2 regions of the Variovorax frigidus genome follow, and region 1 is predicted to be linked to the other one. Evidence: predicted binding sites of a transcription regulator. Region 1 holds the regulator's gene; the other holds the start of a gene.
What was found. The regulator NrdR, encoded in region 1, represses ribonucleotide reductase genes. The targets are predictions, from matches to a motif close to CACNANATNTNGTG.
Positions count from the first base shown of each region.

Region 1 (7,473 bases):
CCACATCGAACTGATCGCCAGCGAGAACTACGCCTCGCCGGCCGTCATGCAGGCCCAGGGCTCGCAGCTCACCAACAAGTACGCCGAAGGCTATCCGGGCAAGCGCTACTACGGCGGTTGCGAGCACGTCGACGTGGCCGAGCAGTTGGCCATCGACCGCGTGAAGCAGATCTTCGGCGCCGACGCCGCCAACGTGCAGCCGCATTGCGGCGCCTCGGCCAACGAAGCCGTGATGCTGGCCTTCCTCAAGCCCGGCGACACCATCATGGGCATGAGCCTGGCCGAAGGCGGCCACCTGACCCACGGCATGCCGCTGAACATGAGCGGCAAGTGGTTCAACGTGGTGAGCTACGGCCTGGACGCCAATGAAGCCATCGACTACGAAGCGATGGAGCGCAAGGCGCACGAGCACAAGCCCAAGCTGATCATCGCGGGCGCCTCGGCCTACTCGCTGCACATCGATTTCGAGCGTTTCGCCAAGGTGGCCAAGGACATCGGTGCGATCTTCATGGTCGACATCGCCCATTACGCCGGCCTGGTGGCCGCGGGCGTGTACCCCAACCCGGTGCCGCACGCCGACATCGTCACCTCGACCACCCACAAGAGCCTGCGCGGCCCGCGCGGCGGCATCATCCTGATGAAGTCGCAGCACGAGAAGGCGATCAACAGCGCGATCTTCCCCGGCCTGCAGGGCGGCCCGTTGATGCACGTGATTGCCGCCAAGGCCGTCGCGTTCAAGGAGGCCATGACACCGGAGTTCAAGACCTACCAGCAACAGGTGGTCAAGAACGCCAAGATCGTGGCCGACACGCTGACCGAGCGCGGCCTGCGCATCGTGAGCGGACGCACCGAAAGCCACGTGATGCTGGTCGACCTGCGCGCCAAGGGCATCACCGGCAAGGAAGCCGAAGCGGTGCTGGGCAGCGCCCACATGACGATCAACAAGAACGCGATCCCCAACGATCCGGAAAAGCCGATGGTGACCAGCGGCGTGCGCATCGGCACGCCGGCCATGACCACGCGCGGCTTCAAGGACGAGGAAGCGCGCCTCACGGCCAACCTGGTGGCGGACGTGCTCGAGAACCCGCGCGATGCGGCGAACATCGATGCCGTGCGCGCCAAGGTGCATGCGCTGACGAGCCGGTTCCCGGTCTACCGTTGAGTTCCCCTGTCTAGGCCGCCCGCATGAAGTGTCCGTTCTGCGGCCATGCCGAGACCCAGGTCGTCGAGACCCGGGTCTCGGAGGACGGCGACTTCGTGCGCCGCCGTCGCCAGTGCGGCGACTGCGACAAGCGCTTCACCACCTACGAACGGCCGGACGTCAACTATCCGGTCGTGGTCAAGAAGGACGGCAGCCGCGCCGACTTCGATTCCAGGAAGGTGCGTGCCTCGATGATGCTGGCGCTGCGCAAGCGTCCGGTGAGCATCGAGCAGATCGACGGCGCACTGCTGCGCATCGACCAGAAGCTTCTCTCGAGCGGCCTGCGCGAAATCGACTCGACCAAGGTCGGCGAGCTCGTGATGCGCGAGCTCAAGAAGCTCGACAAGGTGGCCTACGTGCGCTTCGCCTCGGTCTACCGCAGCTTCGAGGACGTGGACGAGTTCAGGCAGCTGCTGCGGGATATTTGAGCCGCGGCTACCGCTTGCTGCCGCAGCGGCCCAGGCCGCAATCACCGGCCTTGTCGGGATCGCACAGCTTGGGCCGGCCAGAAGCCGGAATGACGATCGAGCTGCGGCGCTGGGTCCGGGCCTTGAAGGTCAGGCAGCCCAGTGCATTGATACCCTTGCTGCCACCCGCAAAGCCGTTGGCGTCGTAGCTGACCGAGCGGCCGAAGGCATTGCCCAGCGCATCCACCGTGACACCCTCGCGCAGCGGCTCGAAACGCCGCAGGACCACGATCTCTTCCCCCTGCTGGACCTGCACCTGCCAACCACTGTCCCAGTCGCGGCCGGTCGGCAGGACCCTGACGCTTTGCGAACGCCTGAGCGCCTCGGCGCGCGCCAGATTCAGCGCGGCGACGAAATCCCGGGTGCTCGCGCTCAGCCGCTGGTTCAGCATCAGATCGCGAAAGCCCGGAACGGCCAGCATCGCCAGGATGGCCAGCAGCCCCACCACGACCAGCAGTTCGACGAGCGTGAAGCCCCGGCCCCACCGCACCGTCATGGCCAACAGCCCGACGGCGACGCCGTGCCGGTGCAGCCCTTCTCTCCCCGGCTGTCCAGCCAGAAAGCCCATGCCAGGGGGTCGACGAAATGGCTCTTGAGCGTGGCCGTGAGCCGGATGCAATGTCGCGTACCGGTTTGCCCATCGCAGGGGCCGACCGCCAGCGTGTACTTTCCGGCGCCAGCGGTCGGACCCGAGTCGCTGCTGAAAGCCGTGCCGCGGTAGGTGGCGCGCTGTGTGTAGAAGCGTTCCTGCTGCTGCATCTCCTGCATCAGCGCGGTGCGCGCCTCGGCCCGCCAGCCCCTGCGCAACGCGTCCACGTAGGAGGCGTAGGCGATCGAGGCCAGGATGGCGATGATGGTCACCACGATCATGAGCTCCACCAGCGTGAAGCCGCGCAGGGCAAGGCGGCGGCGCGTCATTTCTTCAGATCCTTGAAGTGGAGCACCCGGCGCCAGTTCAGGCGCCCGGCCACCTGCGCGATCTTTCCACCGGCAAGCGGCCGGTCGATGGACACACCCGGTGCGTCGCCGGGCCCGGTACCGATGCTGACGACCTCGACCTTCTTCGTCTCGGTGCGGCGCCCGAAAGCGTCGGTCCGGGCGAATGCACCGTCGCCGGCCTGGACGACCAGCGGCGCACTCGGCATGCCGACGGTCGACGGGAGGCAGGTCAAGCCCGCGGACAAGCCCGTCATGGCTTCGACCGCGCAGTGGTGGCCGCCACCGCCTGCACTACAAGTGCTGGCCTGGGGAATCAGCGTGTTGAAGAACAACTGGCCATCGCTGAGCACCATGCGCGACACCAGGCGCTCGCCCTGGTCCTCGGCGTTGGGCAGGTCGAAATACCAGCCGCGCCGCTGGGCCGTCTTGTCGCTGTAGCGGCCGTAGGCGAAGGCATCGCCCGTGACCCGGAACCGGTCGCCCTCGCTGGTAACGCGGCGGCTTTGCAGTTGCGTGCGGGCGCCGCCGCCGGGGATCGCCTGGCCGTTGTCGTGGACCGCATAGATCGATTGCACGCCACGGCTTCCCACGTCGTCGGCCTCCACCCATTTCCCGGTACCGAACAGCAGGATCGCGCCGCCGTTCGGCCCGACCCCGACTTCAGGCGGCACGGTGATGGGCTGGCGCAGCCCCGCCGCGTCTTGGGCAACCATCAACGGCGCACCCGACAGGGCCAGTGCGTTGGCCGCCGTCCAGGGCGCGTCGTTCGCGAAGTCGAACTTCCAGAGATTGCCCTGGGTGTCACCCGCGTAGAGCCACCGCGTGGCGCGGTCCGCGCCGGCGTAGTCGCCGACCGGTCCGAGCGCATTGACCCGCGTGGTGTCGACGGGCGCGGGCAGCAGGACCTTGTGGTAGTTGCTGCCCATGACCCAGGGCTCGCCCGGTGCCTTGTCGAGCGACAGCAGGAACAACGCGCCGGCCCGGCTGGCGTTGGCGTTGTTGAAACCGGATGGCACCACCGCAAACCACCGGTAGGTCGCGGCCTTGCCGTTTCTGGCTGCGGTGGTGCGAAATTTCAGCAGGCGCGGCGCCTGGGTGACATGGCCCATGTCGGCGTCGTCGGCACCGCTGAACTCCCATCGGACCTGCGACGCGGCAAAGCGCTCGGGCGTGCTCACGTCCAGCGCGAAGACCCCGCGCGCGCCACCGCCCATGCCCGACACCAGCATCGTCTTCCACTGGCCGTCGGTGCCCAGGACCTCGCCCGCGACCGGACTGCCGTCGACATAGGGCTGATGGACATAGGCCGGCGAGGCGTAGGCGCCCAGCCTGTCGAACACGGCGCGCGGCACGTAGGCGAAGAGTTCGCTGCCGTCGTCGGCGGCAAAGGCGTGCAGCATGCCGTCGTTGGCGCCGACGTAGACGGCCTGCCGCCGTGCCCGGTTCGCGACCAGGAAGTCCGCGTAAGCCGGACCCTGCAATGCGGCACTAGGCGCCCCCACCTGCAGCGGCGCGGCGTTGACGATGTCGCCCATCACCGAGTCGCGCATGCGGAACACCCCCGCACTCCCGTGGCCCTCGCGCCGGCGGTCACCGCGCAGGTAGGCGACGCGGGCCTCGCCCAGCCCGTCGCGTTCGTCCATCTGCGAGTCGGGCACGCGGTCCAGGGCGGCCCGCAGCGGTGCATCGGCGCTCAATGCTTCCCACAAGAATTCGGCGCCCTGCCCCGTGCTGCGCTGCGTGAAGATCCGCCGGCTGGCCGGATCGCGGGCCGCCACAGGCGGAACCGCCTCCGGATGGCCCGTGAGCCGCTCGCCCGCATTCCAGATGGGGGTCGCGCCCTTGCTGACCGCGCCCGAGGCTGCGTCGTAGTGCAACGGATAGGCCAGCAACGAGCCCGACCAGGTGCTGCTGTCGAACTGCGGGATGTAGAGCTGCGTGCCGCTGCGCGCGACGTGGTGGCTGGCGATGGCGCCGCCCGCGGTCGTGCCGCTCGGGGCGGCGGCGCTCCGGAAGATCTCCCGGATGGCTGCAATCATCTCTTGAGGCCGGCTCGCCAGGAAGTAGCCGCGCGGCTTGGGAAAACCGTCGTCGTCCACGCCCGATTGCCATTCCGCATTCGAGACGCGTTCTTCGCCGCCGACACCGCTGGCCGTCACGAAAGGGTTGCCGTCCTGGTTGCGGTCGTCGAAGGCACCGTACTTGGCCGCCAGATAGTAGGCGCTGCCCCGCTGGGCCCGGCGCAGCGTGCCGTCACCCCGCTCGTCCACGTCGATGGTGTAGGTCTTCACACGCAGCGCGGGATGGTCGCTGCGGATCTGCTGCGTGTGCGCCCAATAGGCCAGCCCCGCCCAGCCCAGGGAGCCGGCGCTGGCCCCCGTGCCGAGCGTGGCCATGTTCTGCGCGCTGATCTGCGTGCCGCTGCGGTAGGCGAAGGCGCGGGGACCGTCGGCATTGCCGCGCGTCCTGAGCCCGGGCTTGCCCGAGGGATGGGTGTAAGCCAGCGACTCGTTGTTCTCGAAGGCGCCCACGATGCGGCTCCAGTGGGCGGTGTCGGGCTCCATCCGGGCGGGATCGGGCGTGCGAATGCCGCTCGGCCAGCCGTCGAGCCCGTCGTTGCGCAGGCCGGGCAGCGACTGGTCGTGATGCGTGTTGAGATCGCCGATGGCCAGCACCTGGTTGCGCTGGCAGCCTTCGACCACGGGATCCCACAGCGCCCGATCGCCGACGCCCCAGTGGCGGCTCTGGTTGTAGACCGGGAATCCGTCCTTCATCGCCGCCGTCATGCCTGCCGCAGCCGGCTCGGACGGTGGCTGCCCCTGCAGGTAGCGCAGCGACTCGTAGTACAGCTCACCGACAGGGTCCAGGCCCTTGTAGGTGCCCGCCACCGGGCCGGTGCGCCCGAACTGGTTCAGGTAGTTCGCCACGCCGCTCAGGCCTTCACTCGCGGCCAGCGGGTTGCGCACGAACACGCCGGAGGTCGCATCCCACTCGGCGGCCTCGTTGGCGATCTTTTCGAAGCGCTCGTTCTGCCCGTTCGGGCCGGTGAACTTCATGGGCGCGCGCAGCACGCCGCCATAGCGCGCATTGGTGTTGTCCGTCAGATAGCCGAAGACGGCGAAGCGCATCTTGTCGGCGTAGGTCTGCAGCGCCCCGACGGGCTTGGCCTGTCCGCTCGGGTACCTGAAGCACAGATCGCGTCGCGTCGTGCCCTCGGCGCCGCTGCAGACCTGCACGCGCGCCAGGTACGGTGCCGCGCCGCCCGGCCCGTAGGCCTGGTTGGCGCCGGGTGCGTCGCAGTGGCCCCTGGTCGCGGAACCGACGAACAGACGGTCTCGGCAGTTGGCGATGCGCACCGAGCCGTTGGCCCTCACCTGCCCGCTTGCGACCAGGGGCGTGAGCTGGTCGAGACGGCCGCGCAGGGTGCGGGCCGGAAAGTAGCGCTCGGCGTTGTAGAAATCGTCCGGGAGCACGGCCCGTTGCAGCACCGTCGTGTCGGCGGTGTCGATCACACGGTCGCCGCCGGTCATGGCGTAGCGCAGCATGTCGATGGCCGACGAAGCAGCCCAGTTGAGCATGTTCCCACTCCACTGATTGACGCAGACGATACCGTCGGGGCTCTCGCTCGCATCGGCGCCGCGCCGGAAGAAGCCATCGGCCGCCGCGTAGTCGTAGCAGCCCATCGGGTCCCAGTAACCGATGTAGGTCTTGCGAAGATCGAACTCGCCACGGTAGGCCGCGCCGGTGGTCGGATATGCCACCGACAGGTCCAGCACCATGTTCGGCTTCACGCGCGCCGTGGTGGCGAACAGCGGCTCGGCGGCCAGCACGGCGTCGGGCGGGCGCGCAGGCGCATCAGCCCTCACACAGGGCCCGGTCAGGCAGAGCGACGATGCGACGAGGCTGCACCGGAGGATCGATTGCATGCTCATGGGCACCCCGGGCTGGTCATGGATTTGTAGAGCGTGGTTTGCAGCATCACCTGCGTCCGGGCGTCGACACCGAAACCCACGGCGGTCACGCGGAACAGGTGGGTGGCGCCCTCGGCGCTGGCACCTTGCAGGCGGTTGGCCTCCCACCCGCCGTGGTTGCGGATGGCCTCGACGACATAGCGAGGCAGATGGGCCGGTACCGCGCCCTGGTCTTCGCCCGCCACGTAAGCCTGTCCGGTGAACTGCCCGTAGGACACGGCAACGGCGCTCGCGGGCGAGAGATCGGCGGAAATCCAGGCGGGTGTTTCGCCCGGTGCGGTGGCCGCGCACAGGCCAAGGTTTCGGCCCGTGCCGCAACCGACGGTAAATGCGGCGATGTCTCGGTTGTCGAACAGGCACAGCCGGGCCGCGGCGTCGGCGTTCGGGCCGAGCACATCGCGCTCGGCATCGACCAACGCGGCCTCGGCGGCCTGCAGTGCGATTTCGGTGTCGCGATCGCTGCGGGCCGCCGCCTCGTTGACCAGCGCCAATTGCGCCGCGGACACGCTCAGCACCATGACGATGGCCAGCAACAGCAGCACCACGATCAGCGAGAAGCCGCGCTGGGCGGCCCCGCAACCTTGGGGCTTCGCACTCACGAAGGGTCCTTCACGGCATTGCGCAGCATCAGCGTGAAGGTCGTCGTCAGGCGGAAACGGCCATCGTCCGGCGGATCGAAAGACACGCGGCGCTCGAACGCAGCGCCCAGCGGTGTCATGGCGGCGAGGGCCGTCCCCGCGTGCCTCAGATCTGCGTTGGGCCGCGCACTGCGCACCACCATGCCGATCCGCAGCCCCACGACCTTGCGCCACTCGGTGCTGGCCGGCACGTTGGCGGCGCGGGCCTGTTCGTCGAGTGCCTCGGCATCGAGCCAGCGCTCGGGCACGCTGTCGCC
Region 1 covers NZ_JBPJZF010000001.1:584,946-592,418, forward strand. Annotated here, with positions in the region: gene glyA (serine hydroxymethyltransferase) at 1-1,162, shown strand, start outside; gene nrdR (transcriptional regulator NrdR) at 1,186-1,629, shown strand; gene ACSFBC_RS02745 (GspH/FimT family pseudopilin) at 1,637-2,236, opposite strand; gene ACSFBC_RS02750 (type IV pilin protein) at 2,161-2,586, opposite strand; gene ACSFBC_RS02755 (pilus assembly protein) at 2,583-6,437, opposite strand; gene ACSFBC_RS02760 (pilus assembly PilX family protein) at 6,536-7,177, opposite strand; gene ACSFBC_RS02765 (PilW family protein) at 7,174-7,473, opposite strand, start outside.

Region 2 (7,473 bases), on a different contig from region 1:
TGGTGTCTTCGGCGTACTGGTACTCGAGCTCGACGGCCTTCAGGAACAGATCCTTGATCTCGGCCTTGAAGTCCGCGGTCCACAGGTTGGGGTTCTCCAGCTTGAGCTGGTTGATCAGGTCGATGCCGAAATTGCAGTGCATCGATTCGTCGCGCAGGATGTACTGGTACTGCTCGGCAGCGCCCGTCATCTTGTTCTGGCGGCCCAGTGCCAGGATCTGCGTGAAGCCGACGTAGAAGAACAGGCCTTCCATCAGGCAGGCGAACACGATCAGCGACTTGAGCAGGGTCTGGTCGGTCTCGTGGGTGCCGGTCTTGAAGTGCGGGTCGCTGATGGCCTCGATGAACGGGATCAGGAACTGGTCCTTGTTGCGGATCGACGGCACTTCGTTGTACGCGTTGAAGATCTCGCTCTCGTCCAGGCCGAGCGACTCGACGATGTACTGGTAGGCGTGCGTGTGGATCGCCTCTTCGAAGGCCTGGCGCAGCAGGAACTGGCGGCACTCGGGGGCGGTGATGTGGCGGTACGTGCCCAGCACGATGTTGTTGGCGGCCAGCGAGTCGGCGGTCACGAAGAAGCCGAGGTTGCGCTTGACGATGCGGCGCTCGTCTTCGGTCAGGCCGTTCGGGTCTTTCCACAACGCGATGTCGCGCGTCATGTTCACTTCCTGCGGCATCCAGTGGTTGGCGCAGGTGGCGAGGTACTTTTCCCAGGCCCACTTGTACTTGAACGGCACCAGCTGGTTGACGTCGGTCTGGCCGTTGATGATGCGCTTGTCGGCGGCGTTGACGCGGCGTGCGACGGCCGGTGCGGCGGGTGTTTGCGAAGTCGGGACTTCCATCGAGCGCGCGATCGGTGCGCCGTTTTGCGATGAATGATGCAAGCCTTGTTGCATGTCCTTTGGCAAGGAGGGTTTGACTTCTTCGTCCCAGGTCAACATAGAAAAATCCAATGCTCAAATTATGTGAGCAACGATGTGAGTTGCAAAGTGCCTCTCACATCGTGCTCGAATTATGTCGTGCTTATGTTGTTCGCATGCATCGCATTTCATGTCGGGCGATGCCGCGAATCACATTCGCATCAGGCTGACATCACTGGCAGGCCTCGCAGGTCGGGTCGTCGACGCCGCAGAACGCGATGTCGGTGGCCGGCATCGCGGCGAGCTGCGCTTGCGCCGCGAGTGCCGCCGCTTCGATCGCGCTCATGCCCGACGATGCTTCGTTGCTGCCGCCAGAGGACACCGCGTTGAGGCGCCCCGATTGCACGGTCGACTTCTCGGCGTGCGTCGCGCTCTGCGTGCGCAGGTAGTAGGTGGTCTTCAGGCCGCGCAGCCATGCGAGCTTGTAGGTGTCGTCGAGCTTCTTGCCCGATGCGCCGGCCATGTAGATGTTCAGCGACTGCGCCTGATCGATCCACTTCTGGCGCCGTGCGGCCGCTTCCACCAGCCACTTGGTCTCGACTTCGAAGGCCGTGCCGTAGAGCGCCTTGATGTCTTGCGGCACGCGGTCGATCGGACGCAGCGAGCCGTCGAAGTGCTTCAGGTCCATGACCATCACGTCGTCCCACAGGCCCAGGCGCTTGAGGTCGCGCACCAGGTAGTGGTTGATCACGGTGAACTCGCCCGACAGGTTCGACTTGACCGACAGGTTGCCGAAGCAGGGTTCGATCGAGGCGTCGACGCCGATGATGTTCGAGATGGTCGCGGTCGGTGCGATCGCGGTGCAGTTCGAGTTGCGCATGCCGTCGAGCTTGATCTTCTGGCGCAGCGCATCCCAGTCGAGCGTGGCCGAGCGGTCGACCTCGACGTAGCCGCCGCGAGCCTGTTCGAGCAGGTCGAGCGTGTCGATCGGCAGGATGCCCTTGTCCCACAGCGAGCCCTTGTAGCTCGAGTACTTGCCGCGTTCCTTGGCCAGATCGGTCGAGGCCCAGTAGGCGTGGTAGCAGATGGCTTCCATCGACTCGTCGGCGAACTGCACGGCTTCTTCCGAGGCGTAGGGAATGCGCAGTTCGTACAGCGCGTCCTGGAAGCCCATCAGGCCCAGGCCCACCGGACGGTGGCGCAGGTTCGAGTCGCGTGCCTTCTTGACCGCGTAGTAGTTGATGTCGATCACGTTGTCGAGCATGCGCATCGCCGTCGAGATCGTCTTCTTGAGCTTGGCCTGATCGACCTTGCCGTCCTTCAGATGCTGCAGCAGGTTGACCGAGCCGAGGTTGCAGACCGCGGTTTCGGTGTCGCTGGTGTTCAGCGTGATCTCGGTGCACAGGTTCGACGAGTGAACCACGCCGGCGTGCTGCTGCGGCGAGCGCACGTTGCAGGCGTCCTTGAACGTGATCCAGGGATGACCGGTCTCGAACAGCATCGTGAGCATCTTGCGCCACAGGTCGGCCGCGGGCAGCGTGCGCGAGGGCTTGATCTCGCCGCGCTGCGCCTTCTCTTCGTAGGCGACGTAGGCGCGCTCGAAGTCGGCGCCGAACAGGTCGTGCAGGTCGGGCACGTTGTTGGGCGAGAACAGCGTCCAGGTGCCCTTCTCCATGACACGGCGCATGAACAGATCCGGAATCCAGTTGGCGGTGTTCATGTCGTGCGTGCGGCGGCGGTCGTCGCCGGTGTTCTTGCGCAGCTCCAGGAACTCCTCGATGTCGAGGTGCCAGGTTTCCAGGTAGGTGCAGACCGCGCCCTTGCGCTTGCCGCCCTGGTTCACGGCCACGGCCGTGTCGTTCACCACCTTGAGGAAGGGCACGACGCCCTGCGATTCGCCGTTGGTGCCCTTGATGTGGCTGCCCAGCGCGCGCACGCGGGTCCAGTCGTTGCCCAGGCCGCCCGCGAACTTCGACAGCAGTGCGTTTTCCTTGATCGACTCATAGATGCCGTCGAGGTCGTCGGGCACGGTCGTCAGGTAGCAGCTCGACAGCTGCGAGCGCAGCGTGCCGGCGTTGAACAGCGTGGGCGTGCTCGACATGAAGTCGAAGGACGACAGAACTTCGTAGAACTCGATGGCGCGCGCTTCGCGGTCGATCTCGCCCAGCGACAGGCCCATGGCCACGCGCATGAAGAAGGCCTGCGGCAATTCGATGCGGGTCTTGCGCACGTGCAGGAAGTAGCGGTCGTACAGCGTCTGCAGGCCGAGGTAGTCGAACTGCAGGTCGCGTTCGGCCTTGAGTGCGGCGCCCAGGCGCGGCAGGTCGAACTGCAGCAGCTTCTCGTCGAGCAGTTCGTTGTCGACGCCCTTCTTGATGAACTGCGGGAAGTAGTCGACGTAGGCCTGCGAGCGTTCGGCCGGCATCACTTCGCGGCCGATGATCTCCTTGAAGATCGTGTGCAGCAGCAGGCGTGCGGTGGCGAAGGTGTAGTCGGGGTCCTTCTCGATCAGCGTGCGGGCGGCCAGGATCGAGGCCTTGTAGACCTCGTCGAGCGGCACGCCGTCGTACAGGTTGCGCATCGTCTCGGCCTGGATGGGCGCGGCGGTGATGGTGTCGCCCAGACCTTCGCAGGCGGATTCGATCAGGCCCTTGAGCTCGTTCAGGTCGAGCGCGACGCGTTCGCCGCGGTCGAGCACGTGCAGCGCGGGCGCCGCCGGCGCGTCCTGTTCGCCCTGCTTGGTGCGCTCCTGCGAGCGGCGTTCGCGGTACAGCACGTAGGCGCGCGCGATCTCATGGTGGCCGCCGCGCATCAGGCCGAGTTCGACCGCGTCCTGCACGTCTTCGATGTGGAAGGTGCCGCCGCTCGGACGCGAGCGCACCATGGCGCGCACCACGGACTGCGTCAGCGTGTCGACGGTCTCGCGCACGCTGGCCGAAGCCGCGCCCTGGGTGCCGTGCACGGCCAGGAAGGCCTTCATCAGCGCGATGGCGATCTTGTTCGGCTCGAAGGGCACGACCGCGCCGTTGCGGCGAATGATCTGGTAGTGCGTGAGCGCTTCGTGGGTGGGCGTGCCTGCGGTGTCGCGGGCGCCGGCATTCTGCTGCGGCGCGCTGGCGCGGGCGGCGGACGGTGTGTTCAGGGCTGTTTGCATTCGGTCCTCTGTTTGGCGATTTCTTGTTGGGGGGAACGGCGAGCGGCTCGGCGTTCGGCCGCCGGGGCCACGGTGCATTCGCGACCGTTGAAGCGGGCAGGCACACTATATCTAGTGTGTGAGGCGCCCACAATCACTAGATGTAGTGTTTTTCACGGACTTCAATGCATGCTGGAGTGCGTGATCCGCGCCTGGGCTGCGTGCCATGCGGCATGGTTACTGGATCAGTTTGCACGAGGCCAGCAACCATGCAGGTTTCCAGCGCTTTTGGGCTTGCAGGCCCCATGGTTGCTGGCCTCCGTGCCTTGCAGAACGCGCGCAGTCCTGTGGGGCGGATGGGGCATCGCCGACGCCGCAGCGATTGAAAATCTTTAGCCTGCCACCGTGCCCGAGGGAAACATCGCGCTCGGCCAGCCGGTATCGGCCTGCAGGCGCGGCCAGACGAAGCCGGGGCCCGGGTCGATCTTGCGGCCCGGCGCGACATGCTCGTGCCCGGCGACGAAGGCGATCGCATAGTGCTGCGCGATGGCCGGGCACAGGCTGGCCAGCGTCTCGTATTGGGCGTCCTCGAAGCGCTCGCCTTCGAGTCCTTCGAGTTCGATGCCGATCGAGTCGTCGTTGCAGTTGCTCCGGCCGCGCCACGCCGAGGGGCCGGCGTGCCAGGCGCGTGCCTCGCAGCTCACGAACTGCCAGAGCTCGCCGTTGCGCCGCACATAGAAGTGCGCCGACACCTCGGTGCCGCGGATCTGCTGGAAGTAGGGGTGTGCATCCCAATCGAGCTGGTTGGTGAACAGCCGCTGCACCTCGTCGCCGCCGTAGCGGCCCGGCGGCAGGCTGATGGAGTGCAGCACGATCAGGTCGATCCGTGCACCGTCCGGCCGCGCGCCGAAGTTGGGCGAAGGCAGCGCCTTGGCGAAGCGGTACCAGCCCGCTTGCCAGAGCGCATCGGCGTCATCCCTCATCGCCGGCGCCCACGGGCTCTTCGCCCCCGGGCGTGCTGATGCCCAGGCGCGCGATGCGGTAGCGGATCTGGCGCAGGCTCAGGCCCAGGCGCGCCGCCGCCGCGGTGCGGTTGAAGCCGCTTTCGCGCAGCGCTCGCACGAGGATCTCGCGCTCCTGCTGATCGAGGTAGGTCTGCAGGTCGGGCGGGACGGCGGGGGGCACGGCCGCCGGCGGTGCCTGCGGCGTGACGACCACCGTGGCGTCCGCGACGGCCGGGCGTTCGAGCGGCGCCACGCCGCTGGCTTCGAAATCCAGGTGCAGTTCGTCGCCGTCGTTCAGCGCGACCGCGCGGTGCAGCAGGTTCTCGAGTTCGCGCACATTGCCTTGCAGCGGATGGGCCGTCAGGCGCCCGACGACTTCCGGCGAGAGCGCCGGCACGTTCATGCCGGCATCGCGGGCGATGCGCGCCAGCAGCGCGGCGCACAGCAGCGGCAGGTCTTCACGCCGATCGCGCAAGGCCGGTACGGCGATCTCGATCACGTTGAGCCGGTAGAACAGGTCCTGGCGAAAGCGGCCGTTCTGGACCTCGGCCTGCAGGTCCTTGTGGGTGGCGCTCACGATGCGCACGTCGACCGCGTCCTCCTGCGTCGAGCCGATCGGCCGCACGCTGCGTTCCTGGATGGCGCGCAACAGCTTGGACTGCATGGCCAGCGGCAGATCGCCGATCTCGTCGAGGAACAGGGTGCCGCCGCGCGCCGCCTGGAAGTAACCGTCGCGGTCCTGCGACGAGCCGGTGTAGGCGCCCTTGCGCGCGCCGAAGAACTCGGCCTCGAGCAGGTTCTCGGGAATGGCGCCGCAATTGACGGCAATGAAGGGTCCTTCGCTGCGCTGGCTGCAGGCATGCACCGCACGCGCGACCAGTTCCTTGCCGGTGCCTGATTCGCCGCGCACCAGCACCGGCGCCATGCCGCGCGCGACCTTGGCGATGCGCGACTTGACCAGGCGCATCGGCTCCGAGTCGCCGACCAGGCGGTCGAGCGCGGCCGTGCCGCTGCCGCCGACCGTCTCGGCGCGGCCGGACGGCGCGGCGGGCACCACCCGCACGGGCACCACCGGGGCTTGCACCGCGGAGGCGACCACGGCGCGGAACTGCTTCAGGTCGACCGGCTTGGTGAGGTAGTCGAAGGCGCCGGCTTTCAGCGCCTCGACGGCGTTCTCGGCCGAACCGTAGGCCGTCATGACCACGCAGCGCTCGCCGCGCTGCTCGCGCTGGATGCGTTGCAGGATCTCCATGCCCAGCCCGTCGGGCAGCCGCATGTCGGTGATCACCGCGTCGAAGCGCTGGCCCTCCAAATGCTGCCAGGCCTCGGCCACGCTGCCGGCGGCTTCGACGCGGTAGCCCTCGCGCAGCAGCGTGAGCTCGTAGAGCGTGCGCAGGTCGGGCTCATCGTCGACGACCAGGATCTGCGCCGTGCGCGCGGCGGGGGGATGGTTGGAACTCACGTGGCTATTGTGTCAGTCGCCCTTCGGCTTCCGCGAAGCTCACGAAGAAGGCATTGCCTTCCGGCCCCGTCGGCGAGACGGCGCGCCGCTCGTAGCCGATGGTGGCGCCGTGGCGTTCGCAGAGCTCGCGGCAGAGGAAAAGGCCGAGGCCGCTCGAGCGGCTTTCCGAGGAGAAGAAGGGCTCGAACAGGTGGCGCTGCACGGCCGGTTCCAGCGGGGCGCCATCGCTCCAGACCTGCAGGCCGGCGCGGCCCTTGGCGTTGCGCCGGGTGGTCAGCTGGATCGAGCCTTCGCGTTCGCCGGCGTAGCGCGCCGCGTTGTCGAGCAGGTTCACCAGAATGCGGCGCAGGTGCTCGATGTCGAAGCTCACATCGCTGCCGCCGGCCTCCAGCACGAGCAGCACGCCGTGGCGCCGGGTCTGGCGCACCCATTCCTCCGCGATGGTGCGCACGGTCGGGTCGAGTGCGAACTGCTCGCCCAGCGGCAGCACGCGCTGCTGGCGCACGCGCGCGACGTCGAGCACGTCGTCGACGATGCGGGCCAGCCGCTGCGCGTTCTGCTCGACCATCGCGATGAGGCGGCGGTGCGCGGGGTCGGTCAGGTCCTCGCTGAGCAGCGCGCCGGCCTGGGTGATGGCGGCCAGCGGGTTGCGGATCTCGTGCGCGACCGCCGCCGACATGCGGCCCATGGCCGCCAGTTTCTCGGTGCGGATGCGGGCTTCGAGTTCGCGCAGGTCCTGCAGGAACATCACGCAGAGGCCGTCGGCGCGGCCCTCGATGGCGGGCGTCAGGCGGGTGCGCACGCGCACTTCACGCGCCGCGCCCTGGGCCTGGGCCACCGGCAGTTCGCGCATCTGCGCGGTCTGCCGGCTGAAGGTCTGTTCGGCCACGGCCGCGAGCGGCCGCCAGGCGGGCTGCGTGCCGAGCGTGAAGGGCAGCACCATCGAGGCCAGGCCCTGGCCGAGGATGGCATCGGCCGCCGGATTGGCCGCGTGCACCCGGCCGTCGGCGCTGAT
Region 2 covers NZ_JBPJZF010000011.1:53,052-60,524, reverse strand. Annotated here, with positions in the region: gene ACSFBC_RS27060 (ribonucleotide-diphosphate reductase subunit beta) at 1-940, opposite strand, end outside; gene ACSFBC_RS27055 (ribonucleoside-diphosphate reductase subunit alpha) at 1,092-4,013, opposite strand; gene ampD (1,6-anhydro-N-acetylmuramyl-L-alanine amidase AmpD) at 4,385-4,975, opposite strand; gene ACSFBC_RS27045 (sigma-54-dependent transcriptional regulator) at 4,965-6,458, opposite strand; gene ACSFBC_RS27040 (two-component system sensor histidine kinase NtrB) at 6,463-7,473, opposite strand, start outside.
Region 2: ACSFBC_RS27055 (ribonucleoside-diphosphate reductase subunit alpha) is a predicted target of NrdR. The motif match lies at 4,117-4,130, and genes of this name have one in related genera.